Regions from separate parts of the Billgrantia sp. Q4P2 genome, predicted to be linked through region 1. Evidence: predicted binding sites of a transcription regulator. Region 1 holds the regulator's gene; each other region holds the start of a gene.
The links. Region 1 encodes sigma-54, which starts transcription at its own class of promoters, with help from an activator protein. Its sites were predicted from a motif close to TGGCACNNNNNTTGCTNT; they were not measured.
Positions count from the first base shown of each region.

Region 2: flgB (flagellar basal body rod protein FlgB) is a predicted target of sigma-54. The motif match lies at 4,091-4,108, and genes of this name have one in related genera.
Region 3: glnA (glutamate--ammonia ligase) is a predicted target of sigma-54. The motif match lies at 4,730-4,747, and genes of this name have one in related genera.

Region 1 covers NZ_JBRBAI010000002.1:335,325-342,820, reverse strand. The annotation lists gene yjgA (ribosome biogenesis factor YjgA) at 1-93, opposite strand, end outside; gene pmbA (metalloprotease PmbA) at 241-1,581, shown strand; gene ACUY1T_RS04460 (HPr family phosphocarrier protein) at 1,731-2,000, opposite strand; gene rapZ (RNase adapter RapZ) at 2,003-2,923, opposite strand; gene ptsN (PTS IIA-like nitrogen regulatory protein PtsN) at 2,970-3,440, opposite strand; gene hpf (ribosome hibernation-promoting factor, HPF/YfiA family) at 3,447-3,755, opposite strand; gene ACUY1T_RS04440 (RNA polymerase factor sigma-54) at 3,864-5,285, opposite strand; gene lptB (LPS export ABC transporter ATP-binding protein) at 5,444-6,175, opposite strand; gene lptA (lipopolysaccharide transport periplasmic protein LptA) at 6,177-6,686, opposite strand; gene lptC (LPS export ABC transporter periplasmic protein LptC) at 6,713-7,333, opposite strand; gene ACUY1T_RS04420 (KdsC family phosphatase) at 7,346-7,496, opposite strand, start outside.
Region 2 covers NZ_JBRBAI010000002.1:144,137-151,632, reverse strand. The annotation lists gene ACUY1T_RS03520 (diguanylate cyclase) at 198-2,195, shown strand; gene ACUY1T_RS03515 (flagella synthesis protein FlgN) at 2,423-2,872, opposite strand; gene flgM (flagellar biosynthesis anti-sigma factor FlgM) at 2,869-3,150, opposite strand; gene flgA (flagellar basal body P-ring formation chaperone FlgA) at 3,294-3,983, opposite strand; gene flgB (flagellar basal body rod protein FlgB) at 4,167-4,580, shown strand; gene flgC (flagellar basal body rod protein FlgC) at 4,612-5,019, shown strand; gene flgD (flagellar hook assembly protein FlgD) at 5,025-5,717, shown strand; gene flgE (flagellar hook protein FlgE) at 5,870-7,141, shown strand; gene ACUY1T_RS03480 (flagellar basal body rod protein FlgF) at 7,162-7,496, shown strand, end outside.
Region 3 covers NZ_JBRBAI010000014.1:24,732-32,227, reverse strand. The annotation lists gene ntrC (nitrogen regulation protein NR(I)) at 1-1,069, opposite strand, end outside; gene glnL (nitrogen regulation protein NR(II)) at 1,062-2,108, opposite strand; gene ACUY1T_RS19370 (DUF4124 domain-containing protein) at 2,458-3,000, opposite strand; gene glnA (glutamate--ammonia ligase) at 3,184-4,590, opposite strand; gene ACUY1T_RS19360 (hypothetical protein) at 4,942-5,481, opposite strand; gene typA (translational GTPase TypA) at 5,814-7,496, shown strand, end outside.

The DNA of each region.
Region 1 (7,496 bases):
CTGCTCGCCCAGCGCCTGCAAGGCGTGCATTTCCCGCTTGAGCTGGGACTTGCTGGGTCTTTCGTCGGAGGGGGAGGGAATATCCTGGGTCATGCCGCATCCAAGTAGTGAGAGGGTCAGCGCTAGCCTGGCCATCGGGAGATGAATAGGTTCGATGACAGCAGTATATCAGTCCGTCGTGCCACGACGGGAACAGACACGTACGGAGACCGGCACGACCGGTGAACGAGGGAGAGACACATGAGCAAGGCTTTCGATGCCGCCGCCCAGCAGGCGCTGCTGGAGTCGCGTGCCGAGCAGGCACTGGCCCTGGCGAGACACCTGGGGGCCGATGCCTGCGAGGTAGGGGCCAGCGTCGATCAGGGGATCGGTATCAGCGTGCGCGAAGGCGAGGTGGAATCCGTCGAACTTTCCCGCGACCAGGGCATCGCCGTGACGGTCTACCTGCGTGGACACAAGGGCAGCGCTTCTTCCACCGATGCTGGTGAAGCCTCGATCCGCGAGGTCGTGGAGAAGGCCGTGGCCATCGCGCTCTACACCGGTGAAGACCCCGCCGCAGGGCTGGCCGATCCCGAGCTGATGGCCACGGATCTGCCGGATCTCGACGTGCACCACCCTTGGCCGCTCTCCACCGAGCAGGCCATCGAACTGGCACTGGCCTGCGAAGCGGCCGGCCGCGCCGAGAGCGGTATCCGCCAGTCGGAAGGAGCCTCGCTCTCCAGCGGTGAAGGGGTGCGGGTCTACGCCAACAGCCACGGCTTTGTCGGCAGTCAGCGCGGCAGCCGCCATTCGCTCTCCTGCATGTTGATTGCCGAGGACGAGAATGGCATGCAGCGCGACTACGACTACACCAGCGCGCGTGACCCACGGGATCTGCGTGATGCCGAGGAGGTGGGCAGGAAGGCGGCCGAGCGCACCCTCCAGCGCCTGGGAGCCCGGCGCCCGGCCACCGGTCGCCTGCCGGTGCTGTTCGATGCCACCGTCGCCAGCGGCCTCGTCGGTCATTTGATGAGTGCCATTGCCGGTGGTTCGCTCTATCGTCAGGCCTCGTTCCTGTGCGACCGCTTGGGAGAAGCGCTGTTTCCCGACTGGTTCACCCTCGGCGAGCGTCCCATGGAGCGCGGCGCCATGGCCAGTTCCCCCTTCGACAACGATGGCGTGCAGACCCGCGACAACGTCTTCATCGAGGATGGCCGCCTGGCCAGCTACATGCTGTCGGCCTACAGTGCCCGACGTCTCGGCATGCAGACCACGGGTAATGCTGGCGGCGCGCGCAACCTGCGCATCACGGCGCCGCTTGCCTCGCGCGAAGAGCTGCTGGCGCGTATGGGTCGCGGCGTGCTGGTCACCGAGCTGATGGGCCAGGGCGTCAACGGCGTAACCGGTGACTACTCGCGTGGTGCAGCGGGCTTCTGGGTGGAGGACGGGAAAATCCAGTATCCGGTGGAGGAGTTCACCATCGCCGGCAATCTCGAGGCGATGTTCAAGGGGCTGCAGGCCGTTGGCAGCGACATCGACACCCGCGGCAGCATTCACACCGGCAGTTGGTTGGTCGGCGAGATGACAGTGGCAGGTAGCTGAAACGGATATGGGCCTTACCGCAAGGTTCGCGGGAATGAGCGAGCGATGGTCAGGCCAGGCGAAGCCCGATGAGCAGGCGGAGTTTAGGGAACCTGAATGAGCACTGCGAGGAGGGCTTCAACGCCGCATGGCCGAGCGCAGCCATTCCCCTAATTATCCTCTTCGAAGCGGGCATCGAATAACGCCTCGATGGCTTCCAGCGCCGCTTCGGCATCATCTCCTTCGGCACGGACCTCGAGTTCGGTACCGCAGGGGGCGCCCAGCATCAACAGTGCCATGATGTTGCTGGCATCGGCCTGCTGCTGGCCACGGTTGACGAATACGCGGGCGCGAAAGGGCTGGCAGCACTGTACCAGCTTGGTGGCAGCTCGGGCGTGGAGGCCGCGTTTGTTGGTCAGGGTCAGCTTGCGGCAGGGCACGCTCAAGTTTCCTTGCGTTCAGACGTCTCTTCGGTCTCTTCCTGTACGGCGGTGACCGGAGTGTGGATACCGAGTTCGCGATGGCGCAGGCGCACGTCGGGCTGTTGCTGGGCCAGATGCTTGGCGAGGCGCTCGGCCAGGTAAACCGAGCGATGCTGGCCGCCGGTGCAGCCGATGGCGACAGTCAGATAGCTGCGGTGGGTATCGCGGTAGGCCGGTAGCCAGCGTTCGACCCAGGCGATGATGTCGTCGAGCATTTCCTGGACAATGGGATACTGCTCCAGGAACTCGACGATACTGGGCTCCCTGCCGGTGGCCGAGCGCAGGCGCGGGTCCCAGTAGGGGTTGGGCAGGCAGCGAGCGTCGAAGACGATGTCGGCGTCGAGAGGAACGCCGCCCTTGAAGCCGAACGACTCCACGGTCAGGGTCAACTGCTCGGCGCGATGGCTGGCCACCTGCTCGGTGATGCGCCCGCGCAGGTCATGAACCGACAACCGCGAAGTGTCGATGATCAGGTCCGCCAGGTTGCGAATGTCGCTCAGCGTCGCGTCTTCGGATTCGATGGCCTCGCCCAGGGTCATGTCCCGGCCACGGGTCAACGGATGGCGACGTCGGGTAGCGGAGTAGCGTTCGAGGAGAATGCGGGCATCGGTGGTCAGGTAGATGATCTGGCAGTCGACCTGCTTGGTGCGTAGCTCTTCCAGCAGCCGTGGGAAGCGCTCCAGGGCATGGGGCAGGTTGCGTGCGTCGATGCTGACGGCGATCGAGGTCTGGATCGTGGGGGAGTTGCGCAGTTCATCCACCAGAGATCCGAGTAGCATCGCCGGCAGGTTGTCGATGGAGTAGTAGCCGATGTCCTCGAGCGCTTGCAGTGCGATCGACTTGCCGGAGCCGGAACGGCCGCTGATGATCACAAGCTGCATGACGGTTCTCCTGATCAGGGGCCGGCCGAACGGCGAGTAGAAAAAGTCAGGCCGAGGACTGTCGTCGGATCGCTTCGATGAGGTGCTCGTGGAGTTCACGCTGGCTCGCGCACTTGCGCAGCCCCGCACGCGTATCGGCGTCGTTCATCACGCCCGCCACCTGGCTCAGCAACGACAGATGCGTGTCGTCGGCCTCCTCGGGCACCAGCAGCACGAAGACGAGATCGACTGGCTCGCCGTCGATGGCGTCGAAGTCGATGGGCTCGGCCAGTTTGAGAAAGGCGGCCACCGGGCTATGGCAGTGGGGGCTACGGGCATGGGGGATGGCCACGCCATTGCCGATCCCGGTACTGCCCAGTCTCTCACGACCGACCAGTCTGCCGAAGACCTCCTGACTGTCGAGGCTAGGAGTGTTCTGCGCTATGAAGGTGCTGAAGAACTCCAGCACCCTCTTCTTGCTGCCCCCGGGAACGTCGAACAGCGCGCGTTCCGGGGGCAGGATGGTTTCCAGTGTCATGGCAGCTCAGCGAATGCCGGCGCCCTGGGCGCGCGCTTGGGCCTTTTCCTTGTGTTTGACCAGTTGGCGGTCGAGCTTGTCTGTCAGCGCATCGATGGCGGCATACATGTCCGGATCGGAGGCTTCAGCATGAAGGTCGGCGCCGGCGGCATGCAGCGTGCAGGCGGCCTGCTGACGCTCCTTTTCGATCGAGAGCGTCACTTGCACGTTGGTGATGTTGTCGTAATGGCGCTGGACGCGGCTAAGCTTTTCGCTCACGTAGTCACGCAGTGGATCGGTCAGTTCAACATGATGGCCGGTGATGTTGACTTGCATGACAAGCTCCTTCGTCCTTCGGGTGGTGGCTCGATTGTAACCCTTTTTGCTGTCCTGCAAACCCCCTCGAAAGTGACGATTGCCCAGCGTCAGCGTTACGTCGAGGCATCAGCGAAAACGCTTGCGCTCGCTCGAGGAGGGAATTCCCAGAGCTTCACGATACTTGGCTACCGTGCGACGTGCCACCTCGATACCGCTCTCTGCCAGCAGATCCACCAGGCGACTGTCGGAAAGAGGCTTGCGCGGTGGCTCGTCGGCGATCAGTTTGCGGATACGGGCACGAATAGCCGTGCTGGAGTGGGCGTCCCCGTCGCCGTTGCCACCTACGTGGCTGGAAAAGAAATACTTCAGCTCGAACACGCCGCGTGGGGTGTGGATGAACTTCTGTGTCGTCACGCGCGATATGGTCGACTCGTGCATCTCGACGGCCTGGGCGATGTCGGCCAGCACCAGGGGCTTCATGGCTTCTTCGCCCTGCTCGAGAAACTCGATCTGGCGTGCCATGATCTCCCGCCCCACCCGCAGCAGGGTATCGTTGCGGCTGGCGAGGCTCTTCATCAGCCAGCGCGCTTCCTGCAGGTGATCCTTGAGGAACTGGTTGTCCTGGCTCTTGTCCGCGCGCCGCACCAGCGCGACATAATCGGGCTGTATGCGCAGCCGGGGCAGGGCCTCGGCGTTGAGTTCCACGCGCCAGCCTGATTCGTCGTGATAGGCAACCAGGTCCGGGGTGACGTAGCTGCTGCCCACTTCGGCATAGGCGCTACCGGGGCGTGGGTCCAGCGAGCGAACCAGGGCAATGACCTCATTCAGGGCATCGTCGTCCAGCCCCAGGCGGCGCTTGAGCAGGCGACGGTCGTCGGCAGCCAGCGCCTCGAGGAACTGGCGCACCAGGCGACGGGTCTGTGGCAGCAGCGGCGTATCGTCGGGCAGGGCGGCCAGCTGCAGCATCAGGCACTCGCGCAGATCGCGGGCGAACACGCCGGTGGGCTCGAACTGCTGCAGGCGCAACAGAACCTGTTCGACCTCCCGGGTGGGTAGGCCTTCGAGCCCCTGCTGGCGCAGGCCGTCGCGGATATCTTCCAGCGCCTGCGACAGGTAGCCGGCGCCATCGACGGCATCGATCAGGCTCTCGGCGATAATGCGCTGGCGGTCGCTCAGATCGGTCATCGCCAATTGCCAGATCAGGTGGCCGGCCAGCGTCTGCTCCGAGGCCTGGCGCTCGAAATCCGGTCCTTCGCCGGTAGCGCCGCCGGAACTCGAACCATGATCGGGGTAGGTATCCGTCCAGTCACTGTCGGTGGAGAGTTCGCTGGGTATTTCGCTGGCCCAGTCATCGCTCTGGGCTTCGCCGACGGCCTGTTCGCCGAAGCCGTCGTCGAGTTCCAGCATGGGGTTGGATTCCAGGGCTTGCTGGATTTCCTGGCGTAGATCGAGAGTCGAGAGCTGCAGCAGGGCAATGGCCTGCTGCAGCTGGGGGGTCATGGTCAGCTGGGTGCCGACACGCAGTTGCAAGGATGCTTTCATGGCCATGAGAATAACGGGCTCATCTGCCGGAAAACTCTACCCTAGACCGGTCGGCAGCGACTTGCAAGAGAATTGACTGCAATATGCATGCCATCGGCAATATTTATGCCTGATTAGAATATTTTAAATAAAGATCAAATGCTTGCATAATGCACTGGATTGCGCTACAGGCGAAAATCCTCGCCCAGATAAACTTCCCGTACCCGCCTGTTGGCAAGGATGGCCTCGGCGTCACCTTCGGCAATGATCTGGCCGTCACCGACGATGTAGGCCGAATCGCAGATGTCGAGGGTTTCGCGAACGTTGTGGTCGGTGATCAGTACGCCGATGTTGCGCGCCTTCAGCTGGCGAATGATCCCCTTGATCTCGCCCACCGAAATTGGGTCGACCCCGGCGAAGGGTTCGTCGAGCAGGATGAAGGCCGGCTCGGTGGCCAGCGCCCGGGCGATCTCGACCCGCCGCCGCTCGCCGCCGGACAGGCTCATGCCCAGGTTGTCGCGAATATGGGTGACATGGAAGTCTTCCAGCAGCTGCTCGAGCCTTGCTTGTCGCCCATGGCGGTCGAGATCCTTGCGCGTCTCGAGAATGGCCATGATGTTGTCGGCCACCGACAGCTTGCGAAAGATCGACGCCTCCTGGGGCAGGTAGCCGATTCCGGCTTGGGCTCGCTCGTGCATGGCGCTGTGCGAGAGATCCAGATCGTCGATATGAACTTCGCCGGCATCCGCCTTGACCAGACCGACGATCATGTAGAACGAAGTGGTCTTGCCTGCCCCGTTGGGCCCAAGCAGCCCGACCACGCAGCCCTGTTCGATGGCGAGGCTGATGTCGTGTACCACGCGGCGGCGCTTGTAACTCTTGGCCAGATTTCGGGCTTGCAGGGTCTTCTTCGCCATTTCAGCGCTCCGGCTGCAGGGTCATGCGGATACGCTGGCGCCCCTCGACGCCTTCCCCCTCGGCACGGGCCTGAACGACGCGGCGGTCGAGAAAGTACTCCAGGTAGCCACCGTCGAAGGTGTCGCCCCCTTGGTGCAGCTCGGCGCGGTCGATCAGCTCCACGCGCCGCTCGGCCACGTGATAGACGATCGTGCGGCCCCAGCCGCGGACCACGGGTTGGTCGGGGTCGGGCTGCTGCTCGATGTAGGCGCGTTCGCCGCGGGCCGTGGCGCGGGAGAGTTCGCCGGCCGCATTGCGCTGAAACTCGACTCGGTCGCCGGTCAGCCGCATGGTGCCCTGGCGGATGTCGACATCGCCGGTATAGACCGCGGTGCCGGCGCGGTCGTCGAGGTCGAGTCGATCGGCCTCGACCTCGACGGGTTGGTCGGCGTCACGCTGCTGCGCCATGGCCGAACCGCTACCTGCAAGACCGATCAACGCCATGCCAACCAGCGCCAGGGTGAGTGGCATTCGGACGGTCGGGAGCTTGCATCGCTTCATGGCGTGAAATCCTCTAGGTTGGCGGCTTCGGCCTGCCCCGGCTGTGCGCCTTCCGGGGGGTGATGGCCGCGCACATTGTCGGTCAAACGTGCCCGATTGTCATGGATCCAGGCGTCGAAGCGCTCGCCACGCATGTGCTGTGGCGGCTGCTGCAGCAGGGCGGGCGTGTCGCTCCAGGCATGCCCCACGTTGGCGTCGAAGTGCAAGGTTTCGGTGTCGAGCTGCCAGCGCTCCTCGGGCGCGAAGAGCCGGGCGTCACCCGAGAGCGTCAGCGGGTTGCCGCCCGGGCCGAGGCGGCCTTCCGTGCTGCTTGCCACCCATAGTCGGCCCTCGCGGTCGATCAGATGGGCCTGCGGGGTGACGGCGCGGGTGACGTCGTCGTGGGGCGTATGCACCAGGCGCGGGCTCTCCAGGCGCTGATGGGGCCGGCCGTCGGCATCGAAGCGGGTCAACTGCGCCTGCTCCAGAAAATAGTCGGGCTCCCCAGCTTCATCGGTGGGTACCGGGCCGGGCGTTGGCACCTGCCAGGGATCCAGCCAGGCAATCAGGCCGCCAAGGCCGAGCAGCAGCAGGAACAGCCAGGCACGGAACGAGGGGCGTGGCAGCCGACGCAACATATCCGAGCGGCCTCAACGCTTGCCGTGGAGGTAGGTGTCGACCAGGGCGTCGCGATGCCCTTGCGCTTCGAGCAGCATGTCGCAGATCTCGCGCACTGCGCCATGTCCTCCGTTGCGCTCGGTGACGTAGTCTGCCAGTGCCCGCATGTAGGAAGGGGAGCCG
Region 2 (7,496 bases), 190 kb from region 1:
TCTTCCGTTGAGGGATGGCGACGCGATGTTGGGTAAGATGCTTTGATGTGTTTCCAAGTCTCAAGTTCGCTTTGGGCGTGCCGATAACGTAAGTAGCTCTCCTGCTTCCTTGCGGGCTGCCATGGGAAGGCGGTGCCTATTGTAAAGCTGAACTGACAAGCTATTTACCTCGATCAAGGGGAATCTTCTTGCACGTGATGGCACCTATCGCGTCCCTGGCTCGCTCACTCTGCTCGTTGCAAGGTCGTCTTCTTGCTGGGCTGGCCATGACCTGGCTGGTGATTGTCGGCATCGTACTGGTGCTGGCCTGGCAGTTCGGCAAGGGGCTCGTCGATGAAGTCAATCTTGCTCATCTGCGCTACGAATCGCAGCTGATCGCCGATGACCTGGCCGAGCAGGTCGAGGGGAGGCTGGGTGCGCTGAAACGGCTCGAGCAAAGCATGCGCGGTGCGGAAATGGAAGAGTTGTCGTCCCGGTTGGCGAGCAACCAGGTGCTGCTGGAGTGGTTCGAGGGCCTGATGGTGACCGACGCTGGCGGTCGCGTCGTGGCGGACTGGCCTGTCGTGCCGGGGCGAGTGGGACTCGAAACTGCCGACACGGAATATTTCCGCTTGGTTCGTCATTCGCCATGGCCATACGTGAGCCAGCCCTTCATCGGCAGGGCGAGCGGTGATTCCCTGGTGCTCATGCTGGTGCCTCGCTTCGACGAGCAGGGAAGCTTTGCCGGCCTGGTCGGCGGCATGATCAATCTTACTCACGGTGGCCTGTTCCGTCGTTTGGAGAGGATCCGCTTGGGTGAGGATGGCTACGTGTCGGTACTCACCGCAGCGGGTGAGCTGCTCTTTCATCCGCGGCGCCAGCCGTCGGTGACCCTGAGTGAAGCCTTCGACGACTCTGCGACGCTGCAGCTCGCACTGGACGGCTGGCAAGGCGAGACGGTTAGCCAGAGTGGTGGCGGCCCCCCGATTCTCATGTCGTATCGTCAGATCTGGCCGGCAGATTGGGTCGTCAAGGTGGCGGTGCCCCAGGCTCAGGTCCGGGTGCCGCTGGGCGATTTTCTGGTGCGGCTGTGGTGGGCCTGGCTGGTACTGGCCATCATGATGCTGGTCACCATGCGTTTGCTGGTCAGGCGGTTGCTGAGCCCCCTGCATCGGCTCGAGCGGCAGATCGCCCAGGTCGGGGCGGGTGAGAGGCGCTACCTCGAACTCTCTACCAGCATGCACGAGCTGCGTCAGGTGGCCAGTAGCTTCAACCGGCTGGAGCATGAGCGGCTGGCAGCGCTCGAACACTTGCGCGATCGCCAGGCATTTCTCGATGCGGTATTGGGTTCGACACCCATCGGCATGTTCGTGGCGGATCTGAAAGGTCGCCTCAACTACTTGAACCCGGCGTTGCTCGAACTGCTCGGGCTCGATGCGATGCATAGCGCCAGGGAGTGGTGGGAGCGTATTCACCCCGCCGACAAGCAGGGCACCGAAGACATGTGGCGTCATACCCTGGCGACCGGCAGCGACTTCGTGCGCCAACTGCGTTTCCTCCATCCTGGCGGTGCTACGCTCTGGGTCGAAGTGCATGCCAGCCAAGTGCTAGGCAATGAACAGTCGCTGGGATTCGTGGGCATGGTCAAGGACATCACCGAGCGGCGGCAGCAGGAGGCGCTCCAGCGCTGGGAGGCCGAGCACGACCCGCTGACCGGGCTGCTCAATCGGCGTGGCTTCGAGCGGCGCCTGGAAGAGGCGCTGGCGGAATACTCCAAGACCGGCACGCCCTCGGTGCTGATTCTGTTCGACCTCGACCACTTCAAGCCGATCAACGATGAAGGTGGCCATGCCCTGGGTGACGAAATGCTGCGGCGAGTCGCTCAGGTGGTGGCCTGGGAAGTGCGGCGCAGCGACCACGTCGCACGCCAGGGAGGGGATGAATTCGCGGTCCTGTTGCCCAGCTGCACGCTCAAGCAGGCGGGTGAGATCGCCGAATCCTTGCGTCGCGCGGTATCCGAGGTCACTGTGACCAACGAGGGCAAGATCTACAGCATCACGCTCAGCATGGGGGTCACGGCGCTGCAGGAGGGCGACGAATCCGTCGAAGTCGTGCTCGCTCGTGCCGACGAGGCAAGCTACAAGGCCAAGGCTGATGGGCGCAATACCGTGGTGATCACTACCTGCGATGATGATCTGATCGACAGCCTGTGGTAACGGACCCGACAACGGGTAGGGGGTGCGCGGTTGCGAGGACGTTGCCTTGCTGGCGCGCAGCGAGCACGTACTATCACTATCGGCCGGCCTCACTGGCCGGCCGGCAATAATGCGCTGAATCGCTGAATCGCTGAATCGCTGAATCGCTGAATCGCTGAATCGCTGAATCGCTGAACTCGTGAAGGCGGGGCGGAAGAAGGGGTGCGAGAGAGGCGGCCGGGAGCGGCTTAAACCGAGGCGTTGATGTGCCCCGATTGGGCGGCAACGCGCCCGCTGGCGCGATAGACGGTCTTTTCCGCGGCTTCATGGATGAACGTCAGAAGGCGTGTGTTCTGCTCCATGCGCAGTTCCACCAGCTTGCCGTTCAGTGCATTGAGGCGCTGAGCTTCACGAGTCAGCTCCAGGGTATGTGTCCAGGCGTGTTCGCAGCCGGCGTCGGCTGCCGCCTGACGTGCACCTTCCGCTCCACTGGCATAGCCCAGCCGTTGCTGCACGCTTTGACGCAGGGTTTCGCTGGCTTCCAGCTTCGCCAGTAGCGCCTGCTTGCGTGCGGCGATGTCGCCGAGCACGTTGCCATCGATTTTCGCATCGGCCAGCAAGGTGCGCTCCTGCTGGAGCAGTCCAATGACGCCGTCCAGACGTTGCTGCTGTTCCTGAAGAAGCTTCGCCAGGCTCATTCCCCACCGCGCTCCGCTGTCAGGGATTCGATCAGGGCATCGGCAATACGGTCGGCACGGATTTCCAGCCGCCCCTCGCGAATGGCTTCCCGAATTTCTTCGACCCGCGCCATATCGACGTCGCGCGAGGTATCGGCAGCCTGATGGCTGAGATGGGTGGCCGCCGAGGGGCCGGGCTCCTGCTGCCCTGAGGGGGTGGCGCCCTTGACTGGCTGAGTCTCCTCGCGCGGTGTCGTCTGCGTCGGGCGAGTCAGGGGATTCTGGCTGTTGATCTTCACGATAATGGCCTCATGACCGGATGCTTTCACCTGCTATCGGCAGCGCGCTGGATAACTTTAGGCCTGTTTGCGGGCGCAAGTGTCTCAGGCGGACATGCGCGTGCCATTCCTGGTGTGCTTGCGTCAACGCGCAGCGGTCAGTGTCAGAAGTCTACGACAAGGACGCCCTCTCCGGCCACCTCTGCCGTCACGACTTCGCGGCTATCGAAGCGAACCCGGATCCGGTCGCCGAGTCCTCCCGGTTCCAACGCTTGTCCCTCTCGCAAAACGCGAAATGCCGTACCCCTGGCCTCGACCACGACGCGTTGGTTTCTCTCCACCAGCGGCAGGCTGCGGAACTGATGGGCCTGCAGCGGCTGGCCGGGGGCGAGGGCGCGCGTCGCCATCTGGCCGACGATCTCGTCGACGTCGAGCAGGGTTCGGTTTGGCAACTCGGCGAGGTTGCCTGAGTGCATGATCAGTTGATCGCGGCGCACGGTCTCGCCTGGGGAAAGCGGGGCGCCGAGTACCGGATATTCACCCATCACGCCGACTTCTGCCTGCAGGTAGCGTACCTGGCGGCCGTCGCTGCCGCAGCGTACGCCGACGGAGACGCGGCCAAGGGGGGCTTCGCCCGGGCGCGTGAGAAAGGGCTGGGGAGATTCGCAGGCCGGCAGCCTGGCGGACGGGGGATGCAGTTCGATGACGAGCTCGTCGCCCAGCGCGCTGGCCTCCTCGTGCAGGAAGCCGTGCACGACTTGCAGCAGCTCGGTGTCATCGGCCGAGGCTGCCGGTATCGCCAGCAAACCGGCCAGCGACAGCAGTGGCAACAGGGCGAGGCGGGTCAAACGCATGGGGCAAGGCCGTCCAGCATGAGGGTAATGGCAGGATTCTAGCTGGCCGCGCCAGGCTGAAACAGTGGAAATGAACAAGGAAAACCGGCCTGTTCCTGCCATTGAAATGACAGGGGCATCGCTATTCTTCAACCTCAAGAAGTTCCGCATGTCATCCACTGGGTTTGGACGGGGAGTGCCGGCATGATCGACCAGCTCGAGGCCGCCTTTAATTATCACCAGCAGGCGCTGGGCCTGCGCCAGCAGCGTCACCAGATCCTGGCGAGCAACATTGCCAATGCCGATACGCCGAACTACAAGGCGCGTGACATCGATTTCGCCAGTGAACTGAAGAAGGCGGTCGAGCAGGGGCGCACGACCGGCGGCGGGCTATCGCTCGCACGTACCTCCGAGCGGCACCTGTCGGGCCAGGCCATGGCGGCGCCCTCCCAAGAGCTGCTCTACCGCGTTCCCGACCAGCCGAGCCTGGACGGCAATACCGTGGACATGGATCGCGAGCGTACTCAGTTTGCCGACAACTCAGTGCGCTATCAGGCGGCGCTGACCATCATGAACAGCCGCATCCAGGGGCTGAAGAACGCCATGCAGCCGGAATAACAGACCGGATCAGACGGAGAGAGATCTTACCATGTCGATGTTTTCCGTGTTCGATATCGCCGGCTCGGCCATGAGCGCCCAGTCGCAGCGTATGAACGTCACCGCCAGCAACCTGGCCAACGCCGACAGCGTGGCCGGGCCGGACGGCGAAGCCTACCGGGCCAAGCAGGTGCTGTTCGAATCGCGCCTGCAGGGTGGCCACGGCATTGGCGGTGTCGGTGTACGCGAAGTGGTTGAGGACCCCTCGCCCCTGCGCATGGAGTATCGCCCCGAGCACCCGCTGGCCAACGAGGAGGGTTACGTAACCATGCCCAACGTCGAGCCGGTGCATGAAATGGTCAACATGATCTCGGCATCGCGCTCCTATCAGGCCAACGTCGAAGTCATGAACACGAGCAAGCAAATGATGCTCAAGACACTAACGCTGGGCGAGGGCTGATCGTCATGTCCAACACCATCGACGCCAACGTCGTTACACGCCTGAACCAGGGTGGCCCTTCCGCCCGCGATGCCAGCCAGTCCGCCGAGCTGCGCAACAACTTCATGACGCTGCTGATCGCCCAGATGCAGCATCAGGATCCGCTCAATCCCATGGATAACCATGAGATGACCACGCAGCTGGCCCAGATCAATACGGTCAGCGGCATCGAGGATCTCAACAAGACCCTGAAGGGTATCACTGACCAGATGAACGCCGGCCAGACCTTGCAGGCGACCGCCCTGATCGGGCAGGGCGTGCTGGTGCCGGGCGATCGCCTACTACTCGAACATGGCGATGATGGCGAGCTGCATACCACCCCGTTCGGCATCGAGCTGCCCCAGTCGGCCGACAACGTGCGCGTGGTGATCACCAACGCCAGTGGCCAGGTGATCAACCGCTACGACATCGGGCCGGTCAAGGCCGGGGTGGAATCGTTCACCTGGGATGGCCGCACCAGCGAGGGGGAGGCAGCCGCCTCGGGCTCCTATCGCGTGCGCATCGAGGCCACCAGCGGCGACAAGGCGCTGGATGCCAGCACCCTCAACTACGCCGTGGTCGGCGGTGTGACGCCGCCCGACAAGAACGGTGGCGTGAGGCTGGACCTGGGTGCCGTCTATGGTCAGGTCGGCCTCGACCAGGTCAAGCAGATTCTCTGATTCTTCATCCATTAACACAGCATCAAGGAAGTGCTGTACGAATAGCCGAGCACCGCGCAACGCAGCGATACACTCGTGCAGGCATTCGTGCAGTGCTTACTAAAAGAACCGCGCATAGCGGCAAATACAGCCGGTAGGCAGAGGAACGAAACATGAGCTTTTCACAAGCATTGAGCGGCCTGAACTCCCAGTCGCAGAAACTGGGGGCGATCGGCAACAACATCGCCAACTCCCAGACCGTGGGGTTCAAGGGCTCCAACGTCCAGTTTTCCGACGTCTTCGCCAATTCCCGGGTCGGCCTGGGTACGCGGGTCTCTGCGGTGTTGCAGAATTTCAACGAAGGCAACATCGAGTCCACCAACCGCAACCTGGACCTGGCGGTGGCCGGCAATGGCTTCTTTCGCTACATGGACACCAGCGGCGAGGTGGTCTATTCGCGCAATGGCCAGCTCTCGATGACCTCGGAAGGCAACCTGATCAACGCCCAGGGCTTTCAGATCATGGGCTATGGCCTCAATGCCGCCGGCCAGGTGCAGGTGGGTGGCCAGCCGGTGCCGCTGAACGTTTCCGCCGAGGAGCTGGCCGCCAGTGCCACGACACGTGTCGGCACTACGCTAAATCTGGATGCGCGCATGCAGCCGGGCTCCGACGACATGAGCACAGTCGAGGCCCGTGACGTGAATGGCGATCCGGTATCGATCGATTACCACTATTCGAACAACTTCACCGTCTACGACTCGCTGGGCAATCCACGCAATATCTCGGTCTACTACGAGAAGGTCGGTTCCAATGAGTGGACCGCCAAGATGACGCTGGATGGACAAGCCTTGGGTGGGGCGACTCCTGATACTGCTACTACGTACACGTTGGAGTTCGATGCCAACGGTAAGCTTGTACATGGCGGAGGCAACGTAGGGGCTAACGGCGCGATTGCTGGTATACAGTTTCCTACTAATGAATTCTTCAATGGTGAGCCGTTGGATCTTGAGTTCGACCTCAATCTCGCCGGTTCCACCCAGTTCGGTAACACCTCCACCGTCAGCAGCCTGACCCAGAACGGTTACACCTCCGGCACCCTGGTGGGCATCACCATCAACGAAGATGGCGTGATCATGCGCAACTACTCCAACGAGGAGTCGCGCCCCGCCGGTCAAATTTCCTTGGTCAGTTTCCGCAATCCCGAGGGCCTGACGCCTGCCGGCGATAACGTATGGCGCGCCTCCAACGAATCGGGCCAGGAGCTGATCGGTGCCCCGGGTACCGGTCTGCTGGGTGGTATCGTCTCCGGCGCCGTCGAGACCTCCAACGTCGACATGGCCCGTGAGCTGGTCAACATGATCGTGGCGCAGCGCGCCTACCAGGCCAACTCGCAAACGATCAAGACCCAGGACGAACTCCTGCAAACCGCGATCAACCTGCGTTAAGCCGGGACGGAGCCTGAATCATGGACCGCATCCTCTATACCGCCATGAGCGGGGCCAAGCAGAGCATGGACCAGCAGGCGGTGGTCAGTCATAACCTGTCCAACGTCTCTACCAGCGGCTTTCGCGCCCAGCTGCATGCCATGCGCGCCGTGCCAGTGCAGGGTGACGGAGCTCTGCCGACCCGTGTCTCGGTAGCGGCCACCACCCCGGGCAGCGATTTCAGCCCCGGGCCGATCACGCGCACCGGCCGTGAGCTGGACGTTGCCCTGCAGGGTAACGCCTGGCTCGCCGTGCAGGCCGACGACGGTACCGAGGCCTACACCCGGCGCGGTGACCTCGAGGTGGATGGCAATGG
Region 3 (7,496 bases), on a different contig from region 1:
CGTTGCCCGGCCAGGCCAGCCGGGTCAGGTGAGCCTCGGCGTCCTTGGTCAGCACCTTGATGTCGGTGGCGAGCTCCTTGGCGGCTTCGGCCAGGAAATGCCGCGCCAGCCGTGGGATGTCCTCGCGCCGTTCCGCCAGCTTGGGCAGGTGCACGCGGATCACGTTGAGGCGATGAAACAGGTCCTCGCGGAAGCGACCATCCTCCACTAGCCGTTCCAGGTTCTGGTGGGTGGCCGCGATGATGCGCACGTCTACCTTTACCGGCGTATGGCCACCGACCCGGTAGAATTCGCCGTCGGCCAGCACCCGCAGCAGCCGCGTCTGGGTCTCGGCGGGCATGTCGCCGATCTCGTCGAGGAACAGCGTGCCGCCGTTGGCCTGCTCGAAACGCCCCTGGCGGCTTGCCGTGGCACCGGTGAAGGCGCCCTTCTCGTGGCCGAACAGCTCGGACTCGATCAGGTCGCGGGGAATCGCCGCCATGTTCAAGGCAATGAAGGGATGGGTGGAACGCGGGCTGTGCTGATGCAGGGCGCGGGCCACCCGCTCCTTGCCGGTACCCGACTCGCCGTTGATCAGCACCGTGATGTGCGAGTGTGACAGGCGGCCGATGGCACGGAACACCTCCTGCATCGCCGGTGCCTCGCCGATGATCTCGGCGTCCAGCCCCTCGGGCACACTCACCGGGCGCTTGCGCTCGCGGGCATGGGCCACGGCACGACGCACCAGGGCCAGCGCCTCGTCGACGTCGAACGGCTTGGGCAGGTATTCGAAGGCGCCGCCCTGATAGGAGGCCACGGCGCTGTCGAGGTCGGAGTGGGCGGTCATCACGATGACCGGCAGGTCGGGGTGCACTTCCCGCACTCGCGACATCAGGTCGAGGCCGTCGATGCCCGGCATGCGAATGTCGGTGACCAGCACGTCGGGGGGATCGTCCAGCAAGCGGCTGAGCGCCACGTCGGCCCGCTCGATGCATTCGACCTCGAGGTCGGGCTGAGCCAGGGCGCGCTCCAGCACCCAGCGAATGGCGCGGTCGTCGTCGACCACCGCGACACGTGCGACATCAGTCATGGCGCCTCTCCAATGGAATAAGCAGTCGAAACTCGGTATGACCGGGGCGGGAATCGCACTCGATCAGCCCCTGGTGCTGATGCAGGATGCCCTGGGCAATGGACAACCCCAGCCCACTGCCGTCGGCACGCCCCGATACCATGGGATAGAAAAGGGTTTCCTGAAGGCTTTCGGGAACGCCGGGGCCGTTGTCGATCAAGGCCACCTCGCAAACCAGGCGATGCCGCTCCGCGCCCAGGGTGAACTGGCGGCGTGCCCGGGTGCGCAACAATAGGCTCGGGGCTTCGGTGCCGGCTTCGGTCATCGCCTCCACGGCATTGCGCGCCACGTTGAGCACCGCCTGGATCATCTGGGCCTCGTCGCCGGGAAAATCCGGCAGGCTGGGGTCATAGTCGCGCTCGATGACCACCGACGGTGTCTCGGCCATCAGCAGGGTGCGCACCCGCTCCAGTACCTTGTGGATGTTGAGCGGCTCATGGCGCACCAGCTTGTTCGGCCCCAGCATGCTGTCGACCAGATCGCGCAGACGATCGACCTCCTCGACGATGATGCGGGTGAATTCCTGCTGGGCGGGGTCGTCGAGGTCGCGCTCCAGCAGCTGCGCGGCGCCACGAATCCCGCCCAGCGGGTTCTTGACCTCATGGGCCAGGCCGCGTGACAGCACCTTGATCGCCTCCTGACGGTTGAGCAGGGCCTCCTCGCGAGAGATCCGCAGCAGGCGGTCGCGCGGTTCCATCTCCACCAGCAGTTCCGCCGTCGACAGCGGCGTCACCGTATAATCGATCGTGACCGCGGCGCCGCCGAGCAGCGCCAGCCTTACCTCACGCTGGGTGAAAGGGTGCTGGTCGTCGCGGGACTTGGCCAGTACCTCGCCCATGCCATCGTCCTCGGCCAGCAGCGTCGCCAGGCCAAGCCCCTTCACCCGCCCCAGACTGACCGCCAGCAAGGCTTCGGCCGCCGGATTCATCCAGCTCAGCCGCAGCTCATCGTCCAGCAGCAGCACCGCCGTGGTGAGGTGTTCCATCAGGCGTCGATACATTTACGACCTTCCCTTGGTGAATGCAGGGGTGCATGAAGCAGTATGTGCATCGTCATGGCGCATCGTTGGGATCGCCGCAACCACCGCCCGAAGCCAGGCAGCACTCAGGACTCAACATTCCAAGCAAGAAACGCGCCAACCCTTCCCGGCGCGGCATGGCGCCGTTTCAGGGCGAACGCAGCGCATCCTCATGCACTATAATGGTGCACAAGCAGATAAACTGCCATGCCAGGGAGCATGCGCCTCCCCCGCCTTGGTGCATCGCGGTCCAGGGCGGGCGAAGCAAGAGAGGGGGTAATGGTCAGATTGGGGCAGAGCGCCTCGAATCAGCCGCCACCCTGCGGCAGCATCAATAGCCTCGCTGCACATGGAAGGTGACCGGCGGGCTGCGATGGCGTATCTGCCCCTGGGCGTCGAGCAGCTCCGCCTGCAGCACGTATTCGCCACGGTCGAGATCGTTGAGCATGAAGGCTCGGGTATGCATGGGGGTCTGGCTCACTCGGCCGTCGACCAGCAGCCGCACGCTGTGGTCGGGGCGCAGTTCCGGCTCGATGGCCAGTTCCACCTGCAGGTTGCCGGCATGGCTCGCGGGAAGGTCCGCCCCGTGCTCCGGCGAGCGGATGCGGAAGGTGTCATAGGGCATGAAGGGCTGGCCCGGCGCCTCGTCCATGCGGGGGGCAACGCCCTCGACGCGTGGCGGCTCGGCCCGGGGCTCCTCGACGCGCGAAGGGATGACAGTCAGTGGTGCCAGCTCCACCGGCTCACCGCCGCGGTTGGGGTCGTCAGTGAAGATCACGTTGCCCTGAGCATCGGTGGTGCGATAGATCGTCGTGGCCAGCGCCCCCTGCGCCAGTATCAGGCCCAGCAGACACAGCACGATCGCCTTGCCCATGAGGACTCTCCTTCGATGGCGACCCGCGCAGCTCAACTGTCGGCCGGCCGATGTGCCAATGAACGTATTTCCCGGCAATCTTTCGCCACTCAGTGTACGACAAAAAAGGGGCTCCGCGATGCGGAGCCCCTTGGCGGAGCCGGCTGGCAAGGCAAGCCTCGTCCAGCCGTCCGAGCTGCGGTATCAGCAGCTGTAGTACATGTCGAACTCGATCGGGTGCGTGGTCATGCGGATACGCTCGACGTCTTCCATCTTCAGCTCGATGTAGGCGTCGATCATGTCGTCGGTGAACACGCCGCCCTCGGTGAGGAAAGCACGATCCGCGTCCAGCGCCTCGAGCGCCTGGTCCAGGCTGCTGGCGACGGTCGGTACCAGCTTGCCCTCTTCCGGAGGCAGGTCGTAGAGGTTCTTGTCCATGGCGTCGCCAGGATGGATCTTGTTCTTGATACCGTCGATACCGGCCATCAGCATGGCGGCGAAGGCCAGGTAGGGGTTGGCGGTCGGGTCGGGGAAGCGAGCCTCGACACGCTTGCCCTTGGGGCTTGCCGTGTAGGGAATGCGGATGGACGCAGAGCGGTTGCGGGCGCTGTAGGCCAGCATTACCGGCGCCTCGAAACCCGGCACCAGACGCTTGTAGGAGTTGGTGGAAGCGTTGGTGAAGGCGTTCAGGGCACGGGCGTGCTTGATGATGCCACCGATGTAGTAGAGCGCCATTTCGGACAGGCCGGCGTACTGATCGCCAGCGAACTGGTTCTGACCATCCTTCCAGAAGGACTGGTGCACGTGCATGCCACTGCCGTTGTCGCCAACCAGCGGCTTGGGCATGAAGGTGGCCGTCTTGCCGTAGGCATGGGCCACGTTGTGGATCACGTACTTCATTTCCTGGACTTCGTCGGCCTTCTTCACCAGGGTGTTGAACTTGACGCCGATCTCGTTCTGGCCGGCGTTGGCCACCTCGTGGTGGTGCACCTCGACGGTCTGGCCGATGGCCTCCAGGGTGTTGCACATGGCGCCGCGAATGTCATGGAAGCTGTCGACCGGGGGTACCGGGAAGTAGCCACCCTTGACCCGCGGACGGTGCGCCAGGTTGCCGCCTTCGACCTGACGGTCGGTGGCCCAGGCGCCCTCTTCGGAGGTGATCTTGTACATGGCGCCTTCGATATCGGCTTTCCAATGCACTTCGTCGAAGATGAAGAACTCGGGCTCGGGGCCGAAGAAAGCCGTGTCGCCCAGGCCGGTGGACTGCAGGTAGGCTTCAGCGCGCTTGGCGATGGAGCGCGGGTCGCGCTCGTAGCCCTGCATGGTCGCCGGCTCGATGATGTCGCAGCGCAGCACCAGGGTCGCGTCTTCGGTGAACGGGTCGAGGAAGGCGGTACCGTCTTCCGGACGCAGGATCATGTCCGACTCGTTGATGCCCTTCCAGCCGGAGATGGAGGAGCCATCGAACATCTGGCCGTTCTCGAAGAATTCCTCGTTGACGTCACGGGCCGGAATGGTGACGTGTTGTTCCTTGCCCCGCGTGTCGGTGAAGCGCAGGTCTACCCACTTCACGTCATGTTCTTCGATCAGGGCGAGAGTCTTGGCTGACATGTGTGTCCTCCGTTTGAGCTGTGGCTCGATTTGTTTGGCTGAAGTCCACTGGCGCGGGTTCGTTGCAGCGCCTGTTGTAACACGCTGTGGGCCTGCTGCCCACGTTCGCCATGCACAAGCATGGCGAGCTGCCCATACGAATGCAGGAGGCATGCCAAAAATGCACCATGCAAGCCCAGCAAAATAGTAATCACCTGTTTTTTCGAAAGATTAATTTGCACCGTACTGTATCGCACTGCACCAAGCCTGCTCGATTGACCTCACTCAGCCCCCTCAGGGCTCTCCACAAGGCGCCATACTGGTGCAATCAATACTGCCTCGCACTAAAACAGTGCAAAAAAGACATCAATCTCATGCGGTCTCGATCGACACGCGAGCTTGGCATGCCCGCAGCCGCTCGAGCAGATCGGGAAGCGCATCGCTCCCCAACTGCGGATCGAAGCCACCGATGCGCTCGAACCAGGGCCGCGCCACCAAGAAGGTATCGCATGGCGAAGGACCCTGGAGCAGCCACCACCAGCGGATCCAGCTGTGACGGCGTACCGGCAGGACGGCAGCGTCCCAGTGGCTGTCCAGCTCCACGTCGATCAGACGCTGGCTCAGCCAGTCGGCAACGCGACGATCCCCTAGCCCGGGAAATAGCAAGACTTCCCCGCGGCTCGCACGCACCGCGGCATTGAGGCGGCTGCCCAAGGTAGAGGAACTGCACGATAGCAGGGTGGCTTGGTGGCGCTGAGCCAAGGCTGGCAGCCGGCGATCTCCAGTATCATCCACCAGCAGCAGCTCATAGCCACCCTGCCAGCGCCGGGCGGCCTGCTCGAAGATGACCAGGTTACGCGGCAGTTTCGCTCCCGCGGCACGTGCATCGAAAATGACACTGGATAAGGTCATGGCTCTGGCTCCACCACGGGAGGGCCGCTCGGGAAACATCGTTACAAACTGTGTGGATAAGTGTAGAAAGGTGTCATCAAAGTTCCCTTGCTGAATTTCATCGCACCACGTTGTCCCACTTGTGCCCAGCTTTGCTGGCCGGGAATATTGCCCGGGCAGCCTCGAGCGCATGGGGGCAGCCACGCCCCGGGCTGAGAAGTGCCTTATGACGAGGTTGTGCTATTCCCCTTCGCCGCTTATCTGTACAATGCGCCACCACTCCCCTACCCCGCGCCTAGGGTACGTCCTATCGATGTGTACATAGGTGCGCACCTGTTGATGAGTCACACCCTATGAACACAGCTGTAACCCCCTCTCGTATCGAGAGTTTGCGCAATATTGCCATCATCGCTCACGTCGACCACGGCAAGACCACGCTGGTCGACAAGCTCTTGAGCCAGTCCGGCACGTTGGACCGCAAGGCCGAGGGTCAGGAGCGCATCATGGACTCCAACGACCAGGAAAAGGAACGCGGCATCACCATCCTGGCCAAGAACACCGCGATTCGCTGGCAGGACGGCAACGGCCGCGACTTCCATATCAACATCGTCGACACCCCCGGACACGCCGACTTCGGCGGCGAGGTGGAGCGCGTGATGTCGATGGTCGATTCGGTGCTCTTGCTGGTCGACGCCGTTGACGGCCCCATGCCGCAGACCCGCTTCGTGACACAGAAGGCCTTCGCCCAAGGCCTCAAGCCGATCGTGGTGGTCAACAAGATCGACCGCCCCGGTGCACGCCCCGACTGGGTCATCGACCAGATCTTCGATCTGTTCGACAACCTCGGCGCCACCGACGAGCAGCTCGACTTCCCGATCGTCTACTGTTCGGCGCTCAACGGCATCGCCGGCATGGACCCGGAATCGCTGGCCGAGGACATGTCGCCCATGTTTCAGGCCATCGTCGACATCGTCGAGCCGCCTGCCGTGGAGCAGGACGGCCCGTTCCAGATGCAGATCTCGGCGCTGGACTACTCCAGCTATGTAGGTGTCATCGGTCTGGGCCGCATCAAGCGCGGTTCGGTCAGGCCCAACCAGCAGATCGTGGTGATCGGCACCGACGGCAAGACGCGCAAGGGCAAGGTCGGCCAGGTGATGACCCACATGGGCCTGGAGCGCGTGCAGACCGAACTGGCCACCGCCGGCGACATCGTCTGCATTACCGGCATCGACGAGCTCTCCATCTCCGACACCCTGTGCGACCCGGCCGCCGTCGAGGCGCTGCCGCCGCTGTCGGTGGACGAGCCCACCGTGTCCATGACCTTCCAGGTCAACGACTCGCCCTTCGCCGGTCGCGACGGCAAGTACGTCACCAGCCGCAACATCAAGGATCGCCTCGACCAGGAGCTGATCCACAACGTGGCGCTGCGGGTCGAGCAAGGCGAGAGCCCCGAGAAGTTCAAGGTCTCCGGCCGCGGCGAGCTGCACCTCTCGGTGCTGATCGAGACCATGCGTCGCGAAGGCTTCGAGCTGGCGGTGGGCCGCCCCGAGGTGATCATCAAGGAGATCGACGGCGTCAGGCAGGAGCCGTACGAAGAGGTGATCATCGACTGCGAGGAGCAGCACCAGGGCGCGATCATGGAGGAGCTCGGCTACCGCAAGGGCGAGCTGACCAACATGAACCCCGACGGCAAGGGCCGCGTGCGTCTGGACTTCATCATCCCCGCACGCGGGCTGATCGGCTTCCGCGGCCAGTTCCTGACGCTGACCTCGGGCACTGGCATCCTCACCAGCCGCTTCGACCACTACGGCGCGCTCAAGCCCGACGCCGCCATCGAACGCCGTAATGGCGTGCTAGTGTCGATGGTCGACGGCAAGGCCCTGGCCTATGCGCTGTACGCCCTGCAGGAGCGCGGCAAGCTGATCATCGACCACGGCACCGAGGTCTACGAAGGCATGCTGGTGGGCATCCACAACCGTGCCAACGACCTGGTGGTCAACCCCACCAAGGGCAAGAAGCTCGACAACATGCGCGCC